3 regions of the Arthrobacter sp. TJ-263 genome follow, and region 1 is predicted to be linked to each of the others. Evidence: riboswitches for the same ligand, from Rfam matches in the RefSeq annotation. Region 1 holds a riboswitch; each other region holds the start of a gene.
What was found. Region 1 has a riboswitch for S-adenosylmethionine ahead of AC4D2F_RS11435 (bifunctional o-acetylhomoserine/o-acetylserine sulfhydrylase). Riboswitches for the same ligand answer to the same signal wherever they lie in the genome.
Positions count from the first base shown of each region.

Region 2: linked by a shared signal. The riboswitch ahead of AC4D2F_RS15060 (O-acetylhomoserine aminocarboxypropyltransferase/cysteine synthase family protein) and the one ahead of AC4D2F_RS11435 (bifunctional o-acetylhomoserine/o-acetylserine sulfhydrylase) in region 1 are both predicted to bind S-adenosylmethionine.
Region 3: linked by a shared signal. The riboswitch ahead of AC4D2F_RS13450 (LLM class flavin-dependent oxidoreductase) and the one ahead of AC4D2F_RS11435 (bifunctional o-acetylhomoserine/o-acetylserine sulfhydrylase) in region 1 are both predicted to bind S-adenosylmethionine.

Region 1 covers NZ_JBZCNE010000002.1:164,477-168,293, forward strand. Annotated here, with positions in the region: gene metX (homoserine O-acetyltransferase MetX) at 1-650, opposite strand, end outside; gene AC4D2F_RS11435 (bifunctional o-acetylhomoserine/o-acetylserine sulfhydrylase) at 657-1,973, opposite strand; SAM riboswitch class IV at 2,054-2,169, opposite strand; gene AC4D2F_RS11440 (VOC family protein) at 2,347-2,988, shown strand; gene AC4D2F_RS11445 (CPBP family intramembrane glutamic endopeptidase) at 2,996-3,799, opposite strand.
Region 2 covers NZ_JBZCNE010000003.1:209,229-213,045, forward strand. Annotated here, with positions in the region: gene AC4D2F_RS15050 (C40 family peptidase) at 1-761, opposite strand, end outside; cyclic di-AMP (ydaO/yuaA leader) riboswitch at 767-947, opposite strand; gene AC4D2F_RS15055 (hypothetical protein) at 1,068-1,298, opposite strand; SAM riboswitch class I at 1,383-1,486, shown strand; gene AC4D2F_RS15060 (O-acetylhomoserine aminocarboxypropyltransferase/cysteine synthase family protein) at 1,578-2,957, shown strand; gene AC4D2F_RS15065 (CoA-binding protein) at 2,954-3,466, shown strand; gene AC4D2F_RS15070 (hypothetical protein) at 3,463-3,817, opposite strand, start outside.
Region 3 covers NZ_JBZCNE010000002.1:632,028-635,844, forward strand. Annotated here, with positions in the region: gene AC4D2F_RS13445 (SDR family oxidoreductase) at 1-296, opposite strand, end outside; gene AC4D2F_RS13450 (LLM class flavin-dependent oxidoreductase) at 596-1,984, opposite strand; SAM riboswitch class IV at 2,021-2,134, opposite strand; gene AC4D2F_RS13455 (helix-turn-helix domain-containing protein) at 2,356-2,976, shown strand; gene AC4D2F_RS13460 (hypothetical protein) at 2,973-3,191, shown strand; gene AC4D2F_RS13465 (SDR family NAD(P)-dependent oxidoreductase) at 3,558-3,817, opposite strand, start outside.

The DNA.
Region 1 (3,817 bases):
TAGTAGTCGCCGCCGCGGTAGGCGGGGTCGAGCCGGATGGCCTGCAGCTGTGCCTGGGCGAACGCTATCTGTTCGGCCGAACTGGCGGCAGTGCAGGCGATGACGGCGCACCGCTCCACCCGCTGCGGGTACATGAGTGCCCATTCGAGGGCCCGGGCGCCGCCCATCGACCCGCCGAGCACGGAGTGCCAGCGCCGGATACCGAGCTGGTCGGCGAGCAGGCCCTCCGCGCGGACGGCGTCGCGGATGGTGACGAAGGGGAACCGCGCACCCCAGGGTTCGCCGTCGGGTGCCAGGCTGGCCGGCCCCGTCGAGCCGTAGCAGCCTCCCAGCATGTTGACGGCCACCACGAAGTAACGGTCGGTGTCCACCGTGCGGCCGGGGCCCACGAGCGAGTCCCACCAGCCCTCCTCCTCCGAGGCGCCACGGGCCACGTGCGAGCTGCCGGTCAGGGCGTGCTGCACGAGGACGGCGTTGGAGCCGTCCCGGTCCAGCCGGCCCCAGGTCTCGAACGCCAGCTGGACGTCGGGCAGCTCACCCCCGGTCTCGAGGACCAGCGGCCCGATCGACGCGACACGGAGCAGCCCGTCCCCCTGGGGAGGTGCGTCGTCGGTCCATGCGGGCAGCGGAGCAGGAGGGTACGTGGTCACGAACGGTCAGGCTCCCTTGGCGGCGCGGAAGCCCGCATCCAGATCGGCGAGGATGTCGGTGATGTTCTCGACGCCGACCGACAGTCGCACCAGGCCAGGCCGGACGCCCGCGGTGAGCTGCGCCTCCGCCCCGAGCTGGCTGTGCGTCGTGGACGCGGGGTGGATGACCAGCGAGCGGACGTCGCCCACGTTCGCGACGTGCGAGTGCAGTTCGAGGCCGTCGACGAAGCGCTTCCCCGCCTCCAGCCCTCCGGCGATGTCGAAGCTCACGATCGCCCCCGTGCCGTTGGGTCCGTACTTCCTCCCGCGCTCGTACCACGGACTCGAGGAGAGCCCCGCGTAGGTGACGCGCTCGACGTCGTCGTGCCCCTCCAGCCACTCGGCGACCGCCTGCGCGTTCTGCACGTGGCGTTCCATGCGCAGGCTGAGGGTCTCCAGTCCCTGGGCGATCAGGAAGGCGTTGAACGGGGAGACGGCAGAGCCGAGATCGCGGAGCAGCTGGACGCGGGCCTTGAGGATGTAGGCGAGGTTGGCGCCCAGCGCACTGCCCACCCCGAGATCGCGGGCGTACACGAGCCCCTGATAGCTCTCGTCCGGCGTGTTGAAGCCCGGGAACCGTTCGGGGTCCTGCGCGAAGTCGAAGTTGCCCGAGTCCACGATGACCCCGGCGATGGCGTTGCCGTGCCCGCCGAGGTACTTGGTGGCCGAGTGCACCACGATGTCCGCTCCCCATTCGATGGGCCGGATCAGGTACGGCGTGGACAGCGTGTTGTCGACGATCAGGGGGATGCCGTGCTCGTGGGCGACGGCGCTGATGCCCTCGATGTCGAGGACGTCCTGCCGCGGATTGGAGACCACCTCGCCGAAGAAGAGCTTGGTGCTCGGCCGGAGTGCCGCGCGCCACTGCCCGAGGTCGTCCGGGTCCTCGACGAACGTGGTCTCGATCCCGAACTTCTTCAGCGTGTGCTTGAAGAGGTTGTAGGTGCCGCCGTAGAGGCTGGGGCTGGCCACGATGTGGTCCCCCGCCTCCGCGATGTTCAGCACGGCGAACGTCTCGGCGGCCTGGCCGGAGGCCAGCAGGAGCGCGCCGACGCCGCCTTCGAGGCTTGCGATGCGGGTCTCCACGACCTCCTGGGTCGGGTTGCCGATCCGCGTGTAGATGGGCTCGAGTTCGGTCAGCGCGAACCGGTTCGCGGCGCTCTCCGCGCTCGGGAAGACGAACGACGTCGTCTGGTAGATGGGGAGCGCACGCGCCCCTGTGGTGGCATCCGGCACCTGGCCGGCGTGGATCTGGCGTGTTTCAAAGGACCAATCGTTGGACATGGTGTTCCCTCTGATCAGGGGCTCCGCCTGTCCGATGCTCCGGCCGGTGGACGCCGCTCCGGGAGACCGGACCCCGCAGGAGCCCGCGCTTGAACGGCGCCGATGGGCGCCGGACCTGGTCTTCACCCGGGGCACCCCACCGCGGTTGGAGGGTTGCCGGCCAGCAAGCCGGGGCTGTGTGCTGGCACTCATGACCTGCATTCATGTAAACCGATCCGGGCGGATCCGGCAACCGTGTGACCCTCCGTGAAGCCGCCCGAGGGCACGCTCCCGGTGCGCCCGACGTCGGCTCCCGATCGGCTCCCAGGACACGCTCCCGGGAGTAAGGCAAGCCTTAGTCGAGACCCAGATCACTTAGTGCCAAGATAGCCGCATGCGCCTGGACCATGTATCTTATGCCTGCGAACCCGATGGACTTGCCGCGACGGCCGATCGAATCTCGGCCAAGCTCGGCGTGGAGCCGGTGAAGGGTGGTGTGCACCCCCGCTTCGGCACCCGCAACATGATCTTCCCCCTGGTCAACGGCCAGTATCTGGAGGTCGTCGAGGTGCTGAACCACCCGGCGTCGGACAAGGCTCCGTTCGGCCAGGCCGTCCGCGCCCGCTCCGAGGCCGGCGGAGGCTGGATGGGCTGGTGCGTCGCCGTCGACGATCTGGCACCGTTCGAGGAGCGCCTCGGGCGCAGCGCGGTGCCCGGCAACCGGAAGTTCCCGGACGGCCAGGAGCTCACCTGGCAGCAGATCGGCATCAAGGGACTCATCGCGGACCCCCAGGTCCCCTACCTGCTCCGCTGGGACGACGGCACGGAGGACCTCCACCCCTCGAAGGCCCGCCCCGCCTCGGTGAAGCTGGACTGCCTCACCATCGCCGGCTCGTCCGAGCGGGTGACCGACTGGCTCGGGACGGACGTCGAGAGGACGCTCGACGGCGTGCAGGTCCAGTGGATCGCCCCCAACGGGACGCCCGGGGTCATGTCGGTGACGTTCGAGACCGACAGCGGTCGCGTCGAGATCTAGGCTCCGGTCACGTGCCGATCCCCAGGGCCGGCCCGAGCAGCGCGTAGCCGACGAAGCCCGTGATGTCGATGAGCGCGTGGGCGATCACGAGCGGCATGACCCGTCGTGTCCGCGTGTAGAACCAGGCGAACAGCAGGCCCATCAGCACGTTCCCGATGAACGGCCCGAACCCCTGGTAGAGGTGGTAGCTGCCCCGGATGAGGGCACTCGTGATGATGATTGCGGGGGTGGACCAGCCGAGGTCCCGCAGGCGGATGAACAGGTACCCGACCACGATGACCTCCTCGAGCACCGCGTGCCGGAGCGCGGACAGCACGAGTACCGGGATGGTCCACCAGTAGTCGTCGAGCGCGGCCGGCACGAGCGCCGTCGTGATGCCGAGCGCGCGGCCTCCCGCGTACACCCCGAGCGTTCCGACGGCGATGATCGCGGCGAGCCCCACCCCGAAACCGACGGTGCGCAGCGGCTGCTCGAAGGTGAGGCCCAGGCGCCGGACGGCCGAGACGCCGGGACCGCTGAGCAGGAACAGGACCAGGGCCACGGGCATCAGCGCGAAGAGGATGTCCAGGAGCTGGTAGGCGAGGTCGAAGTACTCGCGCTCGTTCAGCACCGGGTTCAGGGTGGTGGTCTGGCCCGCGAGGGGTCCCCGCGTGAGCTTGTCCGCGAGGCTCACGACGGCGTACACGCCGGACTGCCCCAGGGAGAGCCCGAAGACGATCAGCAGTTCTGCGGTGATCCGCCGCCTCGGGAGCGGATCCACGGAACCTCCCGCTGCGGACGGGGCGGTGGAGGACGAGGACTCGGCAGTCATGACGCTATCCTGCCAGCG
Region 2 (3,817 bases), on a different contig from region 1:
ACCGTGGAGCCGAACTGCAGGAACTGCGAGGGGCCGAGGTCGCCGACGGGGATTCCTGCGGCGCGCAGTGCCTTCTCCGCGAGGATGGTGCAGTCCTGGACGGCACCGGATGCGAGCTGGGACCGGGCGGAGGCCAGGAGGGTGCCCGCGGTACCACCGGAGGCTGCGACCGGGGTGATCTTGGCGGAGGCCAGGTACACGCCGGAGCCGGGAGCCGTGGAGACGGGAGCCGGGGCGACGGCCGCGGCCTGCTGGACAGGCGCAGCAGGAGCCACGACGGCCGCGGGCGCAGCCTGGGGAGCGGCCACGGGCACCGAGACCGTCCGGGCCGGGGCCGCAGCGGCGCCGCCCGTCGGGATGGTGATGATGTCGCCCGGGAAGATGATCGATGCGACGGACAGGCCGTTCGCCGTGAGGACCGCGGTCAGGTCCACGCCGTAGCGTGCCGAGACGGCGCCCAGCGTGTCACCCGGGACGACGGTGTGCGTCGTCGGGGAGGCGACAGCCGTCTGCGCGGCGGGGGCAGCCTGTGCTGCGGGGGCTGCAACGACCGCGGGGGTCGTCGTCGCGCCCTGCTCGGTGTACTCACCGGCATGGGCGGTGCCCACGGCGCCGAGCGCGAGGCCCGAGGTGACGGCGGCGATGGCGACGGGGCGGCCTACGGCGGTGGTGTGGGCCCTGGCGGCGCGGGACAGGCCCTGCAGCGCGAGACTGCCGTCGACGTCGGCACGGTGGCGCGCTGAAGAAATGTTTCGTGACATGGTTCTATACCTCTCCCATGCCTGCGGGGTGAGCTGTCGGGTTCGGATGGGAGTCACCCGGCCGCGAACATCACCCGTGGGTGATGTGGTGCGACTTAACCCCGAGGGCGCCTGCAGGGTCTCCTGCGCGCCCGGTGGAACTAGTGGTTCCCCCGTCCCTGCCTTTCGTGGTTGCGAACGATTCCGGGACGACGGCAGGGCTCGGCATTCCGTCCAGGAGCGCCCCACGGTCGCGGAAGCACATGTTGACCATACCCAACAGCAGTCACTTCTGTCACATTAGAGTAACGGGGGGTGAAGTGCTCCTCAGCCGCGCAGCTCCCGCCAGCGACGGAGGGCGAAGACCGTCCCGGCTGCACTGAGCGTGAGCAGCACCGCCTGCTGGATGTAGAACCAGTCCGTGGCCGCCGTTCCAAGGCCGCCGAGGGCCACCAGGATGCTGCTGGCCAGCGTGAGCGTCAGCGCGGCTCCGACGTACCAGAGCGTCTGCCACAGCTTGCGGTCCTGCGCCCGGCTTGCCGATCTCCATTCCTCCATCCCTCCAGCCTAGGTCGCCGCAACCCCTGCCTCACACGGGGACACATGGTTTGGTTCTGCACCGGCCCGGTGTCAGACTCGATCCGACCATCCCGAGCGGCTGAGAGATCTGGCTCACTGACGCCGCAGCAACCCTGGCCTCCGCGTCGCGCGGCGGCATGAGGGTGCTACTGCCAGAACGATGGAGGAACCCATGAGTGCAGCCACAGCAGCCTTCGGCATCGACGTCGCCCCCGAAATCCCCCTCGCAGCATCCGAACCCAGCAAGGCAGGTGCCTGATGGCAGAACGTTCCTTCGGTTTCCGCACGCGTGCACTCCACGCCGGCGGCACTCCCGACGCCACCCACGGGGCCCGGGCCGTCCCCATCTACCAGACGACCTCGTTCGTGTTCAAGGACACCAACGACGCCGCGAACCTCTTCGCCCTGCAGAAGTACGGCAACATCTACTCGCGGATCGGCAATCCGACGGTCGCGGCGTTCGAGGAGCGCATCGCCTCCCTCGAGGGCGGGATCGGGGCCGTGGCGACGGCGTCGGGCATGAGCGCGGAGTTCATCACCTTCGCGGCGCTCTGCCAGGCCGGGGACCACATCGTCGCCGCCTCCCAGCTGTACGGCGGCACGGTCACCCAGCTCGACGTCACCCTGCGCCGGTTCGGCATCGAGACCACCTTCGTCCCCGGGACGGACCCCGCGGACTACGCGGCCGCCCTCCGGGACAACACCAAGGCGGTCTACGCCGAGGTGATCGCGAACCCCTCCGGCGAGATCGCCGACCTCGCAGGCCTCGCGAAGGTCGCCCACGACGCCGGCATCCCGTTCATCGTCGACTCCACGCTGAGCACGCCCTACCTGGTGCGCCCCATCGAGCACGGCGCGGACATCGTCATCCATTCGGCCACCAAATTCATCGGCGGGCACGGCACCACGCTCGGCGGCGTGATCGTGGAGAGCGGCCGCTTCGACTGGGGCAACGGCAAATTCCCCATGATGACCGAACCCGTGCCCTCCTATGGCAACATCCAGTGGTGGGCGAACTTCGGGGAATACGGGTTCCTGACCAAGCTGCGCACCGAGCAGCTCCGCGACATCGGGCCCTCCCTCTCGCCGATGTCCGCGTTCCAGCTCCTCCAGGGGGTCGAGACCCTCGCGCAGCGCCTGGACGAACACCTCGAGAACGCCCTGGCCGTCGCGGAGTGGCTGCAGGCCGACCCGCGGGTGGAGTACGTCAACTACGCCGGGCTCCCCACCCACGCGCATCATGAGCGGGCGAAGACCTACCTTCCGCAGGGCCCCGGCTCCGTGTTCAGCTTCGGCATCAGGGGCGGGCGCAAGGCGGGACAGAAGTTCATCGAGTCCCTGCAGCTCGCCTCGCACCTCGCGAACGTGGGCGACTCCCGCACCCTCGTGATCCATCCGGGCTCGACGACGCACCAGCAGCTCTCGGCCGAGCAGCTCGCAGCGGCGGGCGTCCCCGAGGACCTCGTGCGCATCTCCGTGGGCCTGGAGGACCTCGAGGACATCCTCTGGGACCTGGACCAGGCCCTGGACATCGCGGTGAACGCCGCCGACGCCTCCTTCGAGGACCTGCCGCAGGAAGCGGCCGGAGAGAACGACGACGACGCATCGGCGACGCGGGCAGTGGGAGTGGGAGCATGAGCGGCGGCACCGGCAACGCGACACCTGGACGGACCTGGGAAGGGCCGACGGCGCCCGAACGGCTGAACCTGCTGAGGCACGCTCGGTCGGTCGCGATCGTCGGGGCCTCGGACAAGCCCTCGCGGGCGTCCTACTTCGTGGCGACCTACCTGCAGTCCTCCTCCCCCTACCGCCTGTACTTCGTCAACCCGGTGGCGAAGGAGATCCTCGGCCGGCCGGCCTATGCATCGCTGAAGGACCTGCCCGAGGTGCCCGACGTCGTCGATGTGTTCCGCAAGCACGACGACCTGCCCTCGGTGCTGCAGGAGACGCTCGACGTCGGCGCGAAGACGCTCTGGCTGCAGCTGGGATCGTGGCACGAGGACGTCGCACGCGAGGCCGAAGCGGCCGGCCTGGACGTGGTGATGGACCGGTGCCTCAAGATCGAGCACGCGCGCTTCCACGGCGGGCTCAACCTCGCCGGCTTCAACACCGGCGTCATCTCCTCGAAGCGGCAGATCACCTCCTAGCGGAGGGCCGGGACCTCCGGCGGATCCGTCCGGTCGGGCTGCCCGGCAGCGGGCTCATCCGCGGCGGGGTGCACTGCGGGGTGCACTGCTGCGGCCACATCCGTGGCGGACTCGGACGCCCACGGCTCCGCGACGGGTTCCACCGCCGCTCCGGAGGTCCCCGCGGACGGGACATGCCCAGGACCGCCGCCGGGCGCGAGGAGCCAGGCCCTGCTGGGCGGCGCGGAGATCGCCCGTGCCTCTGCGGACGAGCCGACCTCAGCCTGCGGATCGGCCCCAGGACCGACCGGAGTCTCCACCCGCGCCTGCCGCGGCTGCCGGATCTCGTGACCCTGACCGTTCGCCGTTCCA
Region 3 (3,817 bases), 470 kb from region 1:
GCGTCCATCGAACGAATCGCCGCGTCACGATCCACGGCATACGTTGCCTCAGGGCTCGCGCCACCTGCACCGGCAGACCAGACGACGGCGTCGTGGCCACGGAAGACTTCAGTCATCTGCGCCACCGACAACTCGGAGACGTCAGCGACCACGGGGGTCGCGCCCGCCTGCTCGACATCGCCGGCATGGTCCTGGTTGCGGAAGATCGAACTGACCTGGTGACCCTGGCTCGTGAGGATCTTCGTGAGGTGCAGGGCTACTTTTCCGTGCCCACCGATGATGGCTACGCGTGACATGGGAACTCCTTCTGTCGAATGACTGGTCGTCGGATACCTTGTCTTCGACGCTAGTCCCCGCACCTCGGGCTGGCCACCTTCCTGCGGGTGTTCCGCCGCCAGCGCAGGCCTATTCCCCAGGACCGCCGCCAATGCTCAGGACATCTCGGGGCCCTGCTGACACGTCCGACCGGACGGGCCGGACTGCCGGTGCTGGACCCAGCGAGGCGTCAATAGCCGACGCGTGAGCGTGCAGACCCGACTGACACGTCAGCACCGCACCGCCGAGGGGTCGATGCCCGACAGACCCGGCTGACATGTCAGGGGCGGATCGTCTGGAGTCGGTACCGCGCACCGCGATGCTCCTCGGGCAGACGATCGCCCTTCCCGAACAGCTTCTGCCGCAATGTTCCTTCCGTGTACTCCGTCGGGTACGCACCACGCTTCTGCAGCTCCGGCACGACGAACTCGATGATGTCCTCGAAAGTCCCCGGGGTGATTGCATAGGCGAGGTTGAAGCCGTCGACGTCGGTCTCCTCCACCCACGCCTGGAGTTCATCGGCGACCTGCACACCCGAGCCGACGATGCGCGGACCGAGCCCACCGATCCCCGCCGACTCGGCGATGTCCCGCACGGTCCACGGCGAGCCGTCGTCGTTCACCTTCTGGAAGTTGGCCACGGCGGACTGGATGGCGTTGGACTTGACGTTGCCGAGCGGCTCGTCCGGGTCGTAGACGGAGAGATCCACGCCCAGCCACCCCGAGACGAGCACGAGGGCTCCCTCGTAGCTGACGTACTGCTGGTAGTCGGCGTGCTTGGCCTGGGCCTTCTCCTCCGTCTTGTCCGTGATGATGGTGAGCAGCGTGTAGATCCGCACCGAGTAGCGGTCACGCCCCTCGGCTTCGACGGCATCCCGGATCTTCCTGACCACGTCCTTCAGCCTCTCCTTCGTGGGTGCAGCGACGAACACCGCTTCCGCGTTGCCGGCCGCGAAGGCGATGCCACGGGAGGACGCGCCGGCCTGGAAGATGACCGGCGTCCGCTGCGGCGACGGCTCGCTGAGATGGATCCCCGGCACCTTGAAGTACTTGCCGTCGTGGTTGATGTCGTGGACCTTGGCCGGATCCGTGAAGACGCCCGCCTCGCGGTCGCGGACCACGGCGTCGTCCTCCCAGGACCCCTCGAGCAGCTTGTAGAGGACCTCGAGGTACTCATCCGCGTGGTCGTAGCGCGCATCGTGCTCGAGTTGGTCCTCCTGGCCCATGTTGCGTGCGGCAGAAGGAAGATACCCGGTCACCACGTTCCAGCCGACCCGCCCCTTGGTGAGATGGTCCAGCGTGGAGAGCCGGCGCGCGAAGGGATAGGGGTGCTCGTAGGCGGTGCCTGCCGTGACGCCGAACCCGAGGTGCTCGGTGACGAGCGCCATCGCGGAGACGAGCAGGAACGGGTCGTTGACCGGCGTCTGCGTCCCCTGCCGCAGGGTGGCCTCGTTGGACCCGCCGTAGACGTCGTACGTGCCGAGGACATCGGCGATGAAGACGCCGTCGAACAAGCCCTTCTCGAGGGTCTTCGCCAGGTCGGCCCAGTAGCTCAGGTCCTTGTAGCGCCACGACTGGTCGTCGGGGTGGCGCCACAGCCCCGGCGACTGATGACCCACGCAGTTCATGTCGAAAGCGTTGAAGCGGATACGGCGCGGTGATGTGGGCATGAAGATTCCTCATGTCGGGGCACTGCCGTGGCGGAAGCGCCATACTTGCCCGCACTGCCTGTGCCGGGCCGAATCCTCACCTGGGGCACCCCACTACAGCGAGAGGGTTGCCGTCCAACGAACCAGGGTTTTGCGTTGGAGCTCTTGATTCTGCTCACGAGCGTAAGTGGGCCGAGACGCCGCCGTCCACCCGCCGTCGTCACCGGGCGTCACGCGTCCAGCCTCCCCGATGCCCGGCCAGCACCTGCCGCACGTCGAATATCCCCTGTCCGGCGAATGCCCGACGGCGGTAGTGCGCACTGGGCGAAGAGAACAGCAGGAAGTGCAAAGAAACCATTGCAAATAGTTCTTTGCAATGGCGCACTGATGTCATGGATGAAGCCACCGGCAGTGGAAGACAGCCCGCAAACGACGGCGACCGCGTCATCGACGGGGCAGCACTCAAGGCCCTCGCTCACCCCCTCAGGATCCAGCTGCTCGAGGTCCTGTCCAGCTACGGGCCGCAGACCGCGAGCAGCATCGGCAAACGCATCGGCGAGTCGAGTGGGGCTACGAGCTACCACCTGAGGCAGCTGGCGCGTTACGGGCTCGTCCGGGAGGTGGCGGATCGCGGGTCCGCCCGTGAGCGGTGGTGGGAACGGCCCCGGGGGTCCCTGACCCTCAGCACTCCCGAACTCGAGCAGGACCCCACCACACGGGAAGCCGCGCGGCAGGTGAACCGCCAGTTCGAACGCGGCCGATCCGAGGCACTCGCCACCTTCATGGCCAGTGGCTCCGAGTCCGTCCCACCCGAATGGGCGGACGCAGCCGTGATCGCAACGATGAACGCCCACCTGACGGCGGACCAACTCGCCGCCCTCGCCCTCGACATGAGCGAGGTCCTTCGCGAGAAGCTCGACGCCTACCGCTCCGAGCCGGGCACCCCGGCAACCCGCCCGGTCCAGATCCACTTCAACGCCTTCCCCCTCATCGACCTGCAGGAGTCGTCATGACCAGCACAGCCCTTCACGCCGGCTACCCGCCGCTCGCCGGCCCACCCCGGGGAGGTCTCGCGTCCCGGACGCTCATTCGCCTGGGCACTGCCTTCATCGCAGCAGGATCGTCACTGGCCTCCGCGGACGGTACCAACGGGGAGCTCTTCCACCGCCACCTCGAGCGCAGGTCCGACCTGCAAGCCCTCGCCCACAGCAGCATCCATCTCCTCTAGCCGCGCTGCGGGTATCGTCCTCCGGGCAGGCGGCAGCCACCTCCTCCAAACACACCCGGCGACCACCGAAGAGGACGCACCGTGCAACGACCACAGGCCGGACGCACCGCGCCAACCACCGCAGGTAGGACCCGCCCCGGCGCCTCCCGCAGGCCGGACACACCGCGACAACCACCGCAGGTAGGACCCGCCCCGGCGCCTCCCGCGGGTCAGACCCATAGCGACAACCACCGCAGGTAGGACGCACCCCGACAACTCCCGCAGTAGGACGCACCCCGGCGCCTCCCGCAGGCCGGACACACCGCGCCGACCACCGCAGGTAGGACGCACCCCGGCAGCTCCCGCCGGCCGGACACACCGCGCCGACTACCTCAGGTAGGACGCCCCGTTGACGTCCACCACGGTGCCGCTGACCCAGAGCGGAGCATCGATTGCCAGCCAGGCGACCGTCTGCGCCACCTCTTCCGGCGTCGCGACACGGTTGAACGGACTCTGTGCGCGCACCGCGTCGCCGCCCGGACCGTCGAGCACGGTTCTGCCCATGTCGGTCTCGACGAACCCCGGTGCGACGGCGGCCGCGAGGATTCCGCGGGGAGCGAGCGCTACGGCGAGAGACTGGGTCATGG